DNA from 3 places in the Arthrobacter sp. zg-Y895 genome. Region 2 is predicted to be linked to each of the others. Evidence: predicted binding sites of a transcription regulator. Region 2 holds the regulator's gene; each other region holds the start of a gene.
The links. The regulator LexA, encoded in region 2, represses DNA repair genes until DNA is damaged. The targets are predictions, from matches to a motif close to TCGAACANNTGTTCGA.
Positions count from the first base shown of each region.

Region 1: a site for LexA is predicted at 3,929-3,944, ahead of LJ760_RS07365 (DUF6504 family protein). Genes of this name have one in related genera too.
Region 3: a site for LexA is predicted at 2,028-2,043, ahead of uvrA (excinuclease ABC subunit UvrA). Genes of this name have one in related genera too.

Region 1 covers NZ_JAJFZY010000004.1:124,745-129,811, forward strand. The annotation lists gene LJ760_RS07345 (tyrosine-protein phosphatase) at 1-233, shown strand, start outside; gene LJ760_RS07350 (DUF2776 family protein) at 244-1,287, opposite strand; gene LJ760_RS07355 (MDR family MFS transporter) at 1,556-3,241, shown strand; gene LJ760_RS07360 (hypothetical protein) at 3,261-3,527, opposite strand; gene LJ760_RS07365 (DUF6504 family protein) at 4,042-4,353, shown strand; gene LJ760_RS07370 (DNA polymerase III subunit alpha) at 4,357-5,067, shown strand, end outside.
Region 2 covers NZ_JAJFZY010000014.1:50,886-55,952, forward strand. The annotation lists gene LJ760_RS17025 (ATP-dependent DNA helicase) at 1-372, shown strand, start outside; gene lexA (transcriptional repressor LexA) at 481-1,293, opposite strand; gene LJ760_RS17035 (LysM peptidoglycan-binding domain-containing protein) at 1,732-2,163, shown strand; gene LJ760_RS17040 (histidinol-phosphate transaminase) at 2,271-3,371, shown strand; gene hisB (imidazoleglycerol-phosphate dehydratase HisB) at 3,491-4,108, shown strand; gene hisH (imidazole glycerol phosphate synthase subunit HisH) at 4,105-4,743, shown strand; gene LJ760_RS17055 (hypothetical protein) at 4,752-4,910, shown strand; gene priA (bifunctional 1-(5-phosphoribosyl)-5-((5-phosphoribosylamino)methylideneamino)imidazole-4-carboxamide isomerase/phosphoribosylanthranilate isomerase PriA) at 4,933-5,067, shown strand, end outside.
Region 3 covers NZ_JAJFZY010000004.1:384,009-389,075, forward strand. The annotation lists gene uvrA (excinuclease ABC subunit UvrA) at 1-2,000, opposite strand, end outside; gene LJ760_RS08535 (GntR family transcriptional regulator) at 2,192-2,608, opposite strand; gene LJ760_RS08540 (ABC transporter ATP-binding protein) at 2,618-4,597, opposite strand; gene LJ760_RS08545 (ABC transporter ATP-binding protein) at 4,594-5,067, opposite strand, start outside.

The DNA.
Region 1 (5,067 bases), on a different contig from region 2:
ATTACTTCGAAACCGTCCGCAACGCGGATGCCTTCGCAGCAGCAACAGGACGGCCCAATCCGGAGGCAGAGAGCGAAAGACTGTGCGCCGGGCAGGGAACCAGCATGGACGGTGCCTTCCGCGCGGCGGCGGACGGCTTTTCGCTGGACCGGCTCTTTGACGACGCCGGGCTGCCGGAGGCAGTCCGCACCGGCATCCGCACCTGGCGGGGAGCAGTTCCCTCCACGCCTTAATGCTGCCCTGCTACTCCGACGTTCCCGCTTCGAGGATCGACACGATTGAGAAGAGCGTAAAGCAGACAGCCCCGAGTCCAACCAGCACGTGCGCGGGGACAAAGAACGCCGGGTCTGTGCCTGCGGCTTCAAAGAGGAACGCGGCGAAGAACAGGCAGCTGAGCGCTGTTCCGATGGGCATCAGCGGGATGCGGTTGGCCAGGGCAAACGTGCGACGCCAGACGAGGGCGAGCAACAGCACCTTCGACAGGATGCTGAAGCAGATCAGCCCGAGGCCGATCAGCACGCATCCCGGGGCCAGCCGATAGGGTTCGTCTGAACTGAACAGCACGAATAGTCCGAGCAGCACGTTGATCGTGCCCGCGGCAGCGACGAGCCAGGGCCAAGCGGAACGCTCGCCGTCGCTGAATTCGTTGCGCACCTGGCGCACGATGCTCGCGACCAGGGCGATCAGCGCCGTGCAGATCGCCGACAGGCCGATCAGGACGTGGCCGGCAACGAATCCGGGCGTATCCCCGCGCACCAACAGGCCGATCGCAAGGGAGAAACCGACGACGGCGGCTCCAACCGGAACTGCGAGCAGCCCGGCGCCGACGGCGCGGGAGTGGGCACCTTCCGGCGGGCCGCCCTGTGGCTCGAGTAACTGTGCTGACTGGATGAGAGTGAATTTCGTGGACGCGGCCGCGACGGTGCTGACGCACGCGGCGACGAAGCCGATGCCGATCACAACGAAGCCCGCCGTGAGGTTCTCCGCGGTGTTGTCCCGGTTGGCCAGAAGGATGCCCCAGATGACGGCGGCGGCAGCAGCCACGTAGCCGGAGAGCGGCAGGATGATCCCCCATACGCGCCCATAGCGGTTGATGAGCTGCCGAATGATGGTGGCCGCCGTGGTGAACAGTGCATAACAGATGGCGGTCAGCCCGACGTTGACGTGTCCGGCGACAAAGTGATCGGCATCGTTCCGCCCGGACAGGATGTAGAGGCCATAGGACAGACAGACAGCGCCCATCAGAAGCGGTATGGCGCGGAAAATGACGCTTATTGTACGGTTCATGGCGTACCCCGAAGGTGATCCCGTGCGGCTTCGACATCATGGCCGGTCCGCTTTCAGTGCCAGTGTGCGCCTGTCCTACCCGTGGAACAACGCCGAGGCAGGGAGCCGTTCCTTAGAGTAGGTAACTTCAACGCCCTCCACCACGACGCCTGCCGGTACCGGCGGCATGGGTGGCCGCCGCCGACCGTTGACTTGGCGGGACGGTGGGCGTCGAATGGAAGTCCCGGCCGGACTCCCACATCCGGCGGAAATTTCCAAGGAGGAGTGCATGGCCGACCGGTTTACTCCCCACGGAACCGCAGCAACCCATCCGATAGCCGGGATGGCCGGTGCCATGGGAGCGCCGGTCAACGCCGTCCCTCTGGTGGCGCACACGCCGCAGGCCCGGAGCGGCCCGCCAACGGGCGGGGACAGCGTGCAGGGCAGCGCCGATGCGGGAGGCGGGCATTCGCGGCGCCAGATCGCCGTCGTTTTCGCCGGGCTGATGCTGGCGGTGCTTGTCTCGGCCCTGGACCAGACCATCGTCTCCACCGCCCTGCCCACCATCGTGGGGGACCTGCAGGGTATGGACCACCTGTCCTGGGTGATCACCGCCTACCTGCTGACCTCCACAATCGGGCTGCCGATCTACGGGAAGCTCGGGGACCTGCTCGGGCGCAAGAACATCTTCATTTTCGCCATCGTGGTTTTCCTGGGCGGGTCCGCCCTGTCCGGGCAGGCGCACAGCATGGCCGAACTCATCACCTACCGGGCCATCCAGGGCGTAGGCGGCGGCGGGCTGATCATCGGTGCGCAGGCCATCATCGGTGACATTGTGCCCGCCCGCGAGCGCGGCAAGTACATGGGAATGATCGGGGCGGCGTTCGGTATCGCTTCCGTCAGCGGACCGCTGCTGGGCGGCTACCTTACCGACTACTGGTCCTGGCGGTGGGTGTTCTACATCAACCTGCCCATCGGTGCGGTGGCGCTCGCGGTCATCGTCACCGCCCTGCACCTGCCGCGGTCCGAACGCAAGGGGATCCGGCTGGACTATGCCGGTGCCGCACTGCTTGCCGTCGGCAGCGCCGCCCTGGTGCTGCTGACCAGCTGGGGCGGCAACAACTACGCCTGGACCTCACCCACCATCCTCACACTGGGAGCAGTGGCCGCCGTCGCCGTCGCCATCTTCATTCCGGTGGAACTGCGCGCGTCCGAACCGATCCTTCCGCTGCGCCTGTTCGGGATCCGCAACTTCCTGATCTGCACACTGGTTGGGCTGGCGGTGGGGCTGGCCATGTTCGGGTCCATTGCCTACCTGCCGACCTTCCTGCAGATCGTCAACGGAGCCAGTCCCACTATGTCCGGGCTGATGATGCTCCCCATGACCGCAGGGCTGCTCACCACCTCGATCGGGACGGGGCAGCTGATCTCCCGCACGGGCAAGTACAAGATCTATCCGATTCTCGGGTCCCTCACCATGATCGGCGGCCTGCTGCTGCTCTCGCGCATCTCCAGCACGACGCCGTACTCCCTCACCGCGCTGGGCATGTTCGTGCTGGGACTGGGGATCGGGGCGCTGATGCAGAACGTGGTGCTGATTGTGCAGAACAGCGTCCCGGCCAAGGACATGGGTACCGGGGTTTCCACCGCCAACTACTTCCGGCAGATGGGCGGTTCCCTGGGGATTGCCCTGTTCGGTTCCCTGTTCATCCGCCGGCTGAATGACCAGCTGGCCTCCGCACCGGCCGGAGCCGGCGATGCGGCGTCGGGCGGCGCCAATTCGATCAGCCCGGACAGCATCAGGGCGCTGCCCGCTCCGGCGCAGGACTTCATCAAATCCGCGTTCGGCGAGGCGCTGCCGCCGATCTTCCTGCTCGGGGTGCCGATCCTGGCGGCGGCCTTTGTCCTGACGCTGTTTCTTGTGCAGCAGCCGTTGTCCACCACGGCCCGGGTGGACATGGACAGCGGGAGATAGGACCTGCGGTTAGGTGCGGTTAGGTGCCGTCATAACCGGATAGGGAGAACACCAGCGCGAAAAGTGCAGCCAGGGTCGCTCCCTGCCAGATCAGGGAGGGAATGATGTACAGGCGGGCGGCAAGCCTCCTGTTTCCCTGGATAAGCGCCGCGATGAATCCCGTTACTCCTCCGAGCAGGGTGAGCAGGCCGGAAAAGGCGAAGAAGCCAAAAATGGAGAAGCCGGAGGTGTCCCAGGCGGCGAAGGCGATGAGGGGGCGGACGACGATCGCCCAGACGATCGACACGAGGACCATTCCCGTTATCGCTGCCGCGCTGAACCGTGTTTTCCGGGAGGCCGCTTCTGGAGGAACCGCTCCCTGATCCGCAGGCAGGACGTCCTGCGCATATGGATTCCGATGCTGCAGTTCAGGCTCCTGCCCGAACGGATTCCATGGTTCCGGTTGCTGCCGTCCATTAGGCGGTGTGTTGCTGTCTGCTGTCATAACCGGCCCCATCCGATGAGTATTGCCTGGACCAAGGCATCCTGCGCAGAATCCAGCTGTCTGGAAACAGTGTGCACCATGCGGGGGTCGGCTCCGTCAGCGGCACACCTGGGCGCTGCTGCTTCTGAGCGGATCTCCCTACCCGTCCATCTCCGTGTGGTGCCGTTTGTCCCCTGCTGGTCGTACACTGGTGGCGGAGCTGTTCGAACATATGTTCGAATTAGTTGCGAACTGATAATCAACTGAAAACCAATGGATAACCAGTGGGTTGGTGCGTGTGCGGTGCGCATGCATCCGTGGGCGGAGAGGAAGCTGAATGGGTACCTTCAGCGAAGCGATCGAGGTGGTGTGCTCGCCTGCGGGCCAGCCTCTCCGGCTTATCTGGGGCGGGCACACCTACAAGGTGGGGGCTGATCCTGTGCGCTGGTATGAACGCCGTAACTGGTGGGAGGAAGAAACCCGCGCCGAACGCGGACATGGCGCCGGGCTGGTGGATACCGAGATCTGGCGGGTCCAGGCCCGGGTCAATGACCGCTCCGACCTGCGCACCCTCGACCTCTCGCACCATGTCCGCAGCGACCGCTGGCGCCTGATCCGCATTCATGACGCGCTGAGGGACAGTGCCTAAGCAATGAGCTTTACCCACCTGCACGCCGCCACCGCGTTCAGCGCCCACTACGGGGTGTCCTGGCCGGAGGAAATGGCCCAGTCCGCAGCGGCCGACGGCGCGGACGCACTGGCCTGCACAGACCGGGACGGGCTCTACGGAACGGTCAAGCACCTGCGGGCCTGCATGGAAGCCGGTATCGATCCCATCGTGGGCGTGGATTTGGCCGTGCTCGATGACGGGAACGCGGTTACGGGCCGGGTAGTCATCCTTGCCCACGGGCATACCGGGGGAGCAGGCTACCGTGCCCTGTGCAGGCTGATCTCCGCCGCGCACGCCGCCACCTCAGCCTCCCGGGCACGCGCCGGCAAACCGGTAGGCGTCACCATGGAACAACTGGCCGGGTACGTCTGCACAGAGGGGGAGGATGAACCTGTCCTCACCGTCCTCGTCGGCCCGCAGTCCGACGTCGGCCAGGCCATGCGCAGCCGAAGCTACGCCGTCGCCCGTACCCTGTTCGGCCGCTGGCGCTCGCTGATCCCTGCCCGGGCGCTCGCCGTCGAGGTGGTTACCCATCTGTCCGCCCCGGGGGAGAACCTCAGCCTTGCCCACGCCGTACGCATGTTCCGGCTGGCCGACGAGATGCGTGTGCCCGGCATCCTCACCAATGCCGTGCGCTACGTGGACGAGGATGGAGCCGCCACCGCTGACGTGCTCGACGCCGCGCGCTCGCTG
Region 2 (5,067 bases):
TCCCTCTGGCAGGGCGTGGACGTCCCCGGAGCCTCCTGCCGGCTGGTCATCATTGACCGGATTCCGTTCCCGCGTCCCGACGATCCGTTGATGACCGCCCGCACCCGGGCGGTTGCCAAGGCCGGGGGCAACGGCTTCATGAGCGTCTCGGCGACCCACGCAGCCGTCCGGCTCGCCCAGGGCGCAGGACGGCTGATCCGCGCCTCCGGGGATAAGGGAGTGGTGGCCGTGCTTGACTCACGCCTGGCAACCGCGCGCTACGGCAGTTTCCTGCGGGCCGCCCTGCCGCCCTTCTGGTCCACCACCGACCGTTCCGTGGTGCTTCAGGCGCTGAAGCGGCTCGCGGCGGAACCCGCGGGCGCGAAGAAGTAAAACCGCCGGGGAAGGGGATCCCGGAAACAAAAAGCAGCGCCGCCGTGTACCGGCGGCGCTGCTTTTGCATGGTCCTTTTGACGTCTGACCAGGACGTTCTGCTTGTGCCTAGAGCGAGCGCATCACTGAAACGACTTTGCCCATAATGGTGGCTTCGTCACCGAGGATCGGCTCGTAGCGGGTGTTCTGGGGCAGCAGCCAGGTATGTCCGTTGCGCTGCCGGAAGGTCTTCACGGTTGCTTCGTCCTCGAGCAGGGCCGCGACAATGTCACCGTTTTCGGCGGTGGGCTGGCGGCGGACAACCACCCAGTCACCGTCGCAGATGGCCGCATCCACCATGGAGTCGCCCGCCACGCGAAGCATAAACAGGTCGCCGTGCCCTACGAGCTGGCGCGGAAGGGGAACCATCTCTTCAACCTGCTGGTCGGCGAGGATGGGTCCGCCTGCGGCGATCCGTCCGACCAGCGGAACCATCGCCGTGTCGATTGCTGTGGTGAGGTCGGAGACGCTGCCGGAACGTTGCGTGCGTGAGCTGCCGCCGCCGGATTCCGGGTCGCCCTTTGCTGCACCTTCAGCAGCCTCCGCGGCGTTCCCGCCGTTCGCCGCCTTGCCGTTGCCTCGGCGCACAGGAGCATCACGGAGCAGGAGCGGAACCAGTATCTCCATGGCACGCGGGCGCTTGGGGTCCCGGCGGATATAGCCCAGCTTCTCCAACTGGCTCAGCTGGTGCGTAACGCTGGAAAGGCTGGCCAGCCCCACAATGTCGCCGATCTCCCGCATGGAGGGCGGGTAGCCGTTCGCATTCACCGAACGCTGGATGGTCTCCAGGATCTTCGTCTGCCGGGCGGTAAGGCCCTTGGTGCGTCCTGCCGGCGCGGGCGCGGCAGGGGAGGGGGTGCTGCCATTGGTAACACGGGCCACGTCGGCTTCCCTTCACAGTCGGCCCGTGGATGCGGGCCGGATGGTTCTAGCGGTGTATCTGGTTTGTCCTGCGGTGATTCGATGCGGTGATTCGATGCGGTGGTTCCCTGCGGTGGTCTATCCCGCCAAGCTGTTTTGTCAGTGCCGGATGGTTAGTTGGTTCCAGCCGCTTCCAACAGGTTCAACGCTAGGGGAGCGCAGGCATATTTTCAAACATATATTCGAGCGAGTCTCGACAATGTTCGTAGATAGGTGCTAGAAATGTTCGAGTACAGCTTCGAACATATGTTCGACCCTGAGTAGAAAAACGGTCCGCCGACACCTCGGCGGACCCACCAGATGTTCGAATGCAGTTTCGAGCCACACTGTTTTTCCCGGTGCTTTTACGGGAAGCGGGGGAATCGGCGGAGCTGCTCTTCGGACCGGAAAGGTATTGACATGTCAGTACACGTACTTCCCCTCGCTGCACAGAGCTTCACTGCACAGAGCCTCACTGAATCTGCCCCCGACCGGGCCGCTGACCCCGCCCGCATGGCCAACACCGCGGACACCCAGGCGTCGGTCCCGCTGCGCCTGACCCGCCGCGGCCGGCTCGTCCTGGTCGGCGCCCCGCTGATGATCGTGGCCGCTGCACTGCTGGTCTTCATCGGATTCTTCACCGCACCGGCTATGGCCTCGGGGGGCTCCCCGGAGCAGACACACACCATCCAGGTGGGTGTATCCGCCGGGGATTCACTGTGGTCGCTCGCCACCGAGTTCGCCCCGGACCGGGATCCCCGCACCGTGGTCGCCGACATCGTGGAACTCAACAACCTGGCGGACGCCACCGTCCCCGCCGGCAGCCAGATTTACATCCCGGTCTCGCGCTGATCCAACGGCCAGCGCGCTCCGATGATCCTTACCTGCGTGCCCGTAACAGAGGCGTGCTGGAAGTCGCTCAAATACAACGTCACCGCAGAGCGTCCTAAGCTGTAGAAGTGAACGAACAGCTGGAAAACCTGAACAGACTTCCCCTGCGCGATGATCTGCGGGGCCTGACCCCGTACGGCGCCCCTCAGCTGGATGTGCCCATCCTGCTGAACGTCAACGAAAATACCCACGGACTTCCGGAGCATGTGCGCCGGGCCATTCTGGCCGAGATTGAATCAGTGGTCGCCGGCCTGAACCGATATCCCGACCGCGAATTCACCCTGCTGCGGGAAAACCTGGCCAAATACCTCGGCCACGGACTGGCTGCGGAGAATATCTGGGCCGGTAACGGTTCCAATGAGGTTCTCCAGCAGATCCTGCAGGCGTTCGGCGGACCAGGGCGGACGGCCATGAGTTTCCCTCCGACGTACTCCATGTACCCGCTGCTCGCCAGCGGCACCGGCACCGCGTACGTCACCGGCACGCGGGAGCGGGACTTCTCCCTGACCCCCGAATCGGCTGCGGAGCAGATCCGGGCGCAGGCACCCAACATCGTGATCCTGTGCACCCCGAACAACCCCACGGGTACTGCCCTGGAACTGGACGTGATCGAAGCCGCCTATGAAGCGGGAGAAGCTTCGAACGCCATCGTCGTGGTCGATGAGGCGTATGCAGAGTTCTCCCACGCCGATACCCCCAGTGCACTGCAGCTGCTCCCTGGCCGGGAACGGTTGATTGTTTCCCGGACCATGTCGAAGGCCTTCGCACTCGCCGGGGCCCGGATCGGCTACCTTGCCGCAGCGCCGCAGATTGCGGACGCCCTGCGACTGGTCCGCCTGCCCTACCACCTCTCCGCCATCACGCAGGCGACTGCGAATGCTGCCCTCACGCACGCCGATGCGCTCCTCTCCAACGTGGAAGACATCAAGGGCCAGCGGGACCGCATCGTGGCGGAACTGCGTGCGCTCGGACTGGAACCGGCGCCGTCGGACGCCAATTTCGTGCTGTTCAGCGGTATGGAGAATCCGCGGGCGGTGTGGGAAGGTCTGCTCGAAGCCGGCGTACTCGTCCGCGACATCGGCATCGAGGGCCACCTGAGGGTCACAGCCGGCACCGAAGCCGAAACCACTGCGTTCCTGACCCGGCTGCGGGAACTGCTCGCTGCCTGAGCGGAAGCCGGGCGCCCAGGATGTCCCCGGTTTCAGTGAGTCGGGGCGTTCGGGACTAAACTGATGACCTGCCGGGGCTTTGCCTATTGCCCCGCTTCCAATCTTCGTGAAGGAACCCCATGACTGTGGAGACCGCCACCGGACGCACCGCCCGCCTTGAGCGGACCACCAGCGAATCGTCTGTCTTCGTCGAGCTGGACCTGGACGGCACCGGCCGCGCCGACATCAGCACCTCGGTGCCGTTCTATGACCACATGCTGACCGCGCTGGCCAAGCACTCGCTGATGGACCTCACCGTCCGGGCCACCGGCGACACCCACATCGACGTGCACCACACGGTCGAGGACATCGCGATCAGCATCGGCGAGGCGCTGAAGACCGCCTTGGGTACCAAGGCCGGCATCCGCCGCTTCGGGGAAGCCACGGTACCCCTGGACGAGGCGCTGGCAAACGCCGTCGTCGATATTTCCGGGCGTCCTTACCTGGTGCACTCCGGGGAACCCGCCGGCCAGGAATACCACCTGATCGGCGGACACTTCACCGGATCCCTGACCCGCCACGTGTTCGAAGCCATCACCCTGCACGCGCAGATCTGCCTTCACATGCGGGTCCTTGGCGGACGCGATCCGCACCACATCGTCGAGGCCCAGTTCAAGGCCTTTGCCCGCGCCCTGCGCGCAGCCGTCGAATCCGATCCGCGCGTCGAGGGCATCCCCTCCACGAAGGGAGCACTGTGACTTCCCGCAACGTCACTGTCCTGGACTACGGATCCGGCAACATCCGTTCGGCTGTCCGCGCCTTGGAACACGCCGGCGCCAACGTCACGCTCAGCGCCAAGCCTGACGACGTGCTGAACGCCGACGGATTGGTGGTGCCCGGCGTCGGAGCATTCGCGGCGGTAATGCAGGGCCTCAAGGACGTGGATGCGATCCGCATGATCGGGCGCCGCGTAGCCGGGGGCCGGCCGGTCCTGGGTATCTGCGTAGGCCTGCAGGTCCTCTTTGACGAAGGCGTGGAACACGGTGTCCGGACCAAGGGGATGGGCGAATGGCCCGGCGTGGTCGAGCGCCTGGCCGCCGACGTCGTGCCCCACATGGGCTGGAACACCGTGACGCCGCCCGAAGGATCGGCCCTGTTTGAGGGCATCGAGAACGAGCGGTTCTATTTTGTGCACAGCTACGGCGTGCAGAAATGGGACTTCGACGTCACCCAGCCGGCAATGCGCCCGCCGCAGGTCACCTGGGCGGACCACGGCGGCCCGTTCATCGCCGCGGTGGAGAACGGCGCCCTGTCGGCCACCCAGTTCCATCCGGAAAAGTCCGGTGACGCCGGCGCGGCGCTGCTGAACAACTGGCTGAAGACCCTGGGCTAGGCGCCGATATGTGGAGCGTTATCCTCATGGGCCTGGCCGGACTGCTCATCGGCGGTGCGGTGTCTTTCCGCAGCCAGGGCATGTCCAAAATCATCGTTATCAGTTTCTGGGTCCTGGCCGGAATGGCCCTGCTGGGCGCGTACCTGCTGACCCTCGACCTTTCCTGACCCCACCACCGAAAGCATCCAAATGCCCTTCAGCGAAACCCCTGTCCTTGAACTGCTGCCCGCCGTAGACGTAGCGGACGGCCAAGCCGTGCGACTGGTGCAGGGCGAGGCAGGCAGCGAGACCAGCTACGGCGATCCGCTGGACGCAGCCCTGGCC
Region 3 (5,067 bases), on a different contig from region 2:
ACACCCGTCACGGCGGTGAAGACGCCCAGCGGAACATCCACGTTCAGGTTCTGCAGGTTGTTTTCCCGCGCACCTACGATCTTCAGCTGGCGGGACTTGTCCACCTTGCGCCGCTTCGCCGGGATTTCGATCTTCTTGCGCCCGGACAGGTAGGCGCCCGTGATGGAGCGCTCGTTGGTGAGCAGCTCGGCCAACGGGCCGGAGTGCACAACCTCGCCGCCGCGCTCTCCGGCGCCGGGGCCGACGTCGACAATCCAGTCCGCTTCCTGGATGGTGTCTTCGTCGTGTTCCACCACGATCAGGGTGTTGCCCAGGCTGCGCAGCCGGATCAGGGTGTCGATCAGGCGCCGGTTGTCCTTCTGGTGCAGGCCGATGGACGGCTCGTCGAGGACGTACAGCACGCCGACGAGGCCGGAGCCGATCTGCGTGGCCAGGCGGATGCGCTGGGCCTCGCCGCCGGACAGCGTGGCCGCCGGGCGGTTCAGACTCAGGTACTCCAGGCCGACGTCGAGCAGGAAGGTCAGGCGGGCCTGGATCTCCTTCAGCACCTGGTTGGCAATCTGCGCTTCGCGTCCGGTCAGGACCAGGGTGTTCAGGAAGTCCGCGGCTTCGCGCAGCGGCAGGGCGCTGATCTCGGCGATGTTGCGGCCGTTGATCAGCACGGACAGGGACGCCGGGTTCAGCCGCGCTCCCCCGCACTCGGGGCAGGCGATTTCCCGCATGTACTCTTCGTACCGGTCACGGGCGTGGTCCGATTCGGTTTCCCCGTGCTTGCGGTGGATGTACTGGATCACGCCTTCAAAGCCGGTGCTGTACTTGCGTTCGCGGCCGAAGCGGTTCCGGTACTGGACCACCACCTTGTGGTCCTTGCCGTGGAGCACTGCCTCGCGCACCTTGGCCGGGAGCTTCTTCCAGGGGGTGTCCATCGAGAAGCCCATGTCCTTGGCCAGGCCGTCGAGCAGCCGGTTCCAGTACTCGGTGGTGGCGGTGCCCAGGGACCACGGGGCGATGGCGCCCTCGGCCAGGGACTTGGAAGGATCCGGAATGATCAGGTCCTCATCGACTTCCAGCCGGGAGCCGATGCCGGTGCAGACCGGGCAGGCCCCGAACGGGTTGTTGAAGGAGAAGGACCGCGGTTCGATTTCGTCGATGGCCAGCGGGTGCTCGTTCGGGCAGGCGAGGTTCTCGGAGAAGGTGCGGGTCCGTTCGCTGCTGTCCTCGGGCAGGTCGACGAAGTCCACCACCACGCGGCCGTCGGCCAGGCCGAGTCCGGTTTCCACGGAGTCCGTGAGCCGCTGCCGGATGCCGTCCTTGGCCACCAGGCGGTCCACGACCACTTCGATGTTGTGCTTGTACTGCTTGCCAAGCTTCGGCGGATCGGACAGCTGGACCTGCTTGCCGTCCACCCGGGCACGCGAGTAGCCCTTGGCGGCGAGTTCCTTGAACAGGTCGACGAATTCGCCCTTCCGGCCGCGGACCACCGGGGCAAGGATCTGGAACCGGGTTCCCTCTTCGAGTTCGAGGAGCTGGTCCACGATCTGCTGCGGGGTCTGCCGGCTGACGGGCTCGCCGCAGACCGGGCAGAAGGGCCGCCCCACACGGGCCCAGAGCAGGCGCATGTAGTCGTGGATCTCGGTGATGGTTCCCACCGTGGACCGCGGGTTCTTGCTGGTGGACTTCTGGTCAATCGAGACGGCGGGTGAAAGCCCCTCGATGAAGTCGACGTCGGGCTTGTCCACCTGGCCGAGGAACATGCGCGCATAGGCGGACAGGGACTCGACGTAACGCCGCTGCCCCTCCGCGAAGATGGTGTCGAACGCCAGGGAGGATTTACCCGAGCCGGACAGGCCGGTGAACACGATCATGGCGTCCCGCGGCAGGTCCAGGTCAACGTTGCGGAGGTTGTGCTCGCGCGCACCTTTCACTACCAGGCGGGAAAGGTCATTGGCTTTATGCGGCACGAACGTGGTGTCAGCCGTCGGAAGAGTCGATTTAGGCACGTTTTCCACTGTAGTTCAAACGCCGATTCGAAAAAGTATTCGACCCCCCGGGTTTCGCCGCTGGCGAAGCGGAGCCGGTGCGGGGGTCCCACGGCTTGGGGCTGCTGGTAGTTCCTGAGGTCCCGCCGGCACCAGCAGCACCACCGAGTGGGATGCTGTGCTGGGGAGCAGCCCGGAAGCTGAGTGACCGTTTAGCCCAGGGCCGCACGCAGGAGGGACACGGCGTCGTCATCCGAGACGCCGTTGGCCCGCACCGCTGCGGCATACGCGGCGGCAGCTTCGGCCACCCGTCCCCGGCCGGTGTCGCCGCCCGCCGCGACAACAGTGCCGGCGCGGGACCGCGTGGTGACGACCTGCGCCTGCTCCAGCTCCCGGTAGGCCTTCGCCACCGTGTTCACGGCCAGTCCGAGGTATCCGGCCAGTGCACGCACCGGTGGAAGCCGGGTCCCAATGGCGAGGCGCCCCTCGTTTACGGCGTCCAGGATCTGCAGGCGCAGCTGTTCGTAGGGCGGGACCGAGCTGGAAGCGTCAATCCGGACCCCTGCCAGCACACCGGCGTCGTTGCCGGCGGGGGTCGGTGCGGTTGCGGGGGTTGTGTCAGGCGTCATGGTGCAATGCTAGTGCCCGGCCGGATCGGCAGGCGCCGGCACGTCGGCCTCCGCCGCGCCACCCGCCGCGCCATCCTGTGCCGGTCCGGCGAACTGTGAACGGTAGAGCTCGGTGTAGAACCCCTCGGCCTCCAGCAGTGCATCATGGGTTCCCTGCTCCACGATCTGCCCGTCCCGCACCACCAGGATGATGTCCGCGTCCCGGATGGTGGACAGGCGGTGGGCAATCACGAAGCTGGTGCGGTCCTGCCGCAGGGCGTTCATCGCCAGCCGGATGGCGATTTCCGTGCGGGTGTCCACGGAACTGGTCGCTTCGTCCAGCACCAGGATGGACGGGTTCGAAAGCCAGGCCCGGGCGATCGTCAGCAGTTGCCGCTGGCCCTGGCTCAACGCCCCGCCGTCGTACCCGAGCACGGTGTCATAGCCCTCCGGCAGGGACCGGACGAAGTGGTCCACGTGGGTGGCCTGCGCCGCCTCGACAATCTGCTCCTCGGTTGCACCGGGTGCGCCGTAGGCCAGGTTCTCCCGCACCGTGCCCTCGAACAGCCAGGCGTCCTGGAGCACCATGCCGATGTGTCCGCGCAGTTCCTCGCGGCGGAGCCGGGCAATGTCGATGCCGTCAATGGTGATGCGGCCCGCGTCCACCTCGTAGAAACGCATCAGCAGGTTGACCAGCGTGGTCTTGCCGGCACCGGTGGGACCCACGATGGCCACGGTCTGCCCGGGCTCCGCGGTGAAGGACAGGTTCCGGATCAACGGCGCATCGGGGCTGTAGCTGAAGGAGACGTCTTCGAAGGCCACCCGCCCCCGCACCGCCTTCAGGTGGTCGGGCCGGGAAGGGTCCGGTTCTTGTTCCTTCGCGTCAAGGAGGGCGAACACCCGTTCGGCGGACGCGACGCCGGACTGGAGCATGTTGATCAGCCCGCCAAGCTGTCCCAGCGGCTGGCTGAACTGTCGGCTGTACTGCACGAAGGCCTGCACGCCGCCGATGGACAGCTGCCCGTTGGCGACCTGCAGGCCGCCGACAACCGCCACGGCCACGTAATTCAGGTTCGAGATGAACATCATGGCCGGCATGATGATGCCCGAAACGAACTGGGCGCGGAAGGCGGAGCGGTACAAACGGTTGTTGGCGGGGGCAAAGCCTTCGATGACCCGCTCCTGCTGGCCGAAGGCCTTCACCACGTCCTGGCCGGTGAACATTTCCTCGATATAGCCGTTTACCTCGCCGGTGGACTTCCACTGGGTCTTGAACTCTGCCTGCGAGCGCCGGGCAATGAGGACGGTGACCAGCGCCGAGACGGGCACGGTAATCACGGCGATCAGTGCCAGCAGCGGGGAGATGGAAACCATCATTGCGAGCACGCCCACGATGGTCAGGACCGAGGTGATGATCTGGGTCAGGCTCTGGGAGAGCGTCTGGGCCAGGTTGTCGATGTCGTTGGTGACCCGGCTGAGGACGTCTCCCCGCGATTGCTGCTGGAAGTGGGACATGGGCAGGCGGAACAGTTTGCCGTCGACGTCGCGGCGCAGCCGGTACATGGCGTTCTGCACAATGCGGGCGGTCACCCGTGCCTGGAACCAGCCGAACGCGAAGGCCGCCAGATAGATGCCCAGCACGCCGAGCAGGATCCCCGCCAGCCTGCCGAAGTCCAGTCCCTGCCCCGGGACCACATCCATCGCCGCGAGCATGTCCGCCAGTTCCCGCTCCCCCGAGTCCCGCAGCGCCTGGACCTGTGCCTCCTTGGACATCCCTGCGGGCAGGCCCTGGCCGATGAAGCCGTCGAAGATGACGTTGGTGGCCTCCCCGAGGATCCGTGGCGCGCTGACGGCGAGCGCCACGGAGACGACGGCGGCAACCAATACCGCCGCTACCCGTACCCGGTCCGGTGCCATCAGCACCAGGATCCGACGGACACTGGCGGCGAAGTTCTCCGGCTTGACGGTTGCGGCAGCTCCCGGGCGCCCCCGTACCCCCGGCGTACTCATGCCACTTCCTCCGCGGTCAGCTGTGAAGCGACGATTTCCCGGTAGGTGTCCGAGGACCCCATCAGCTCCGCATGGGTTCCCTGACCCACGATCCGGCCCTCTTCCAGCACCAGGATCTTCGCGGCGTCGGTAATGGTGTTCACCCGCTGTGCCACGACAATTACCGTGGCATCCCGGGTCTGCGGCTTGAGCGCCGCACGGAGCCGGGCATCCGTGGCGAAGTCGAGGGCGGAGAAGCTGTCGTCGAAGAGGTAGATGGACGGCCGGACCACCAAGGCCCGGGCAATCGCGAGGCGTTGCCGCTGTCCCCCGGAGAAGTTGGCTCCGCCCTGTTCCACCTTGTGGTCCAGTCCTCCCTCGGCTGTCCGGACGAAGTCCGCCGCCTGGGCGGTCTCCAAGGCTTCCCAGAGTTCGGCGTCGGTGGCGTCCGGCCGGCCGAAGCGCAGGTTCGAGGCGATGGTGCCGCTGAA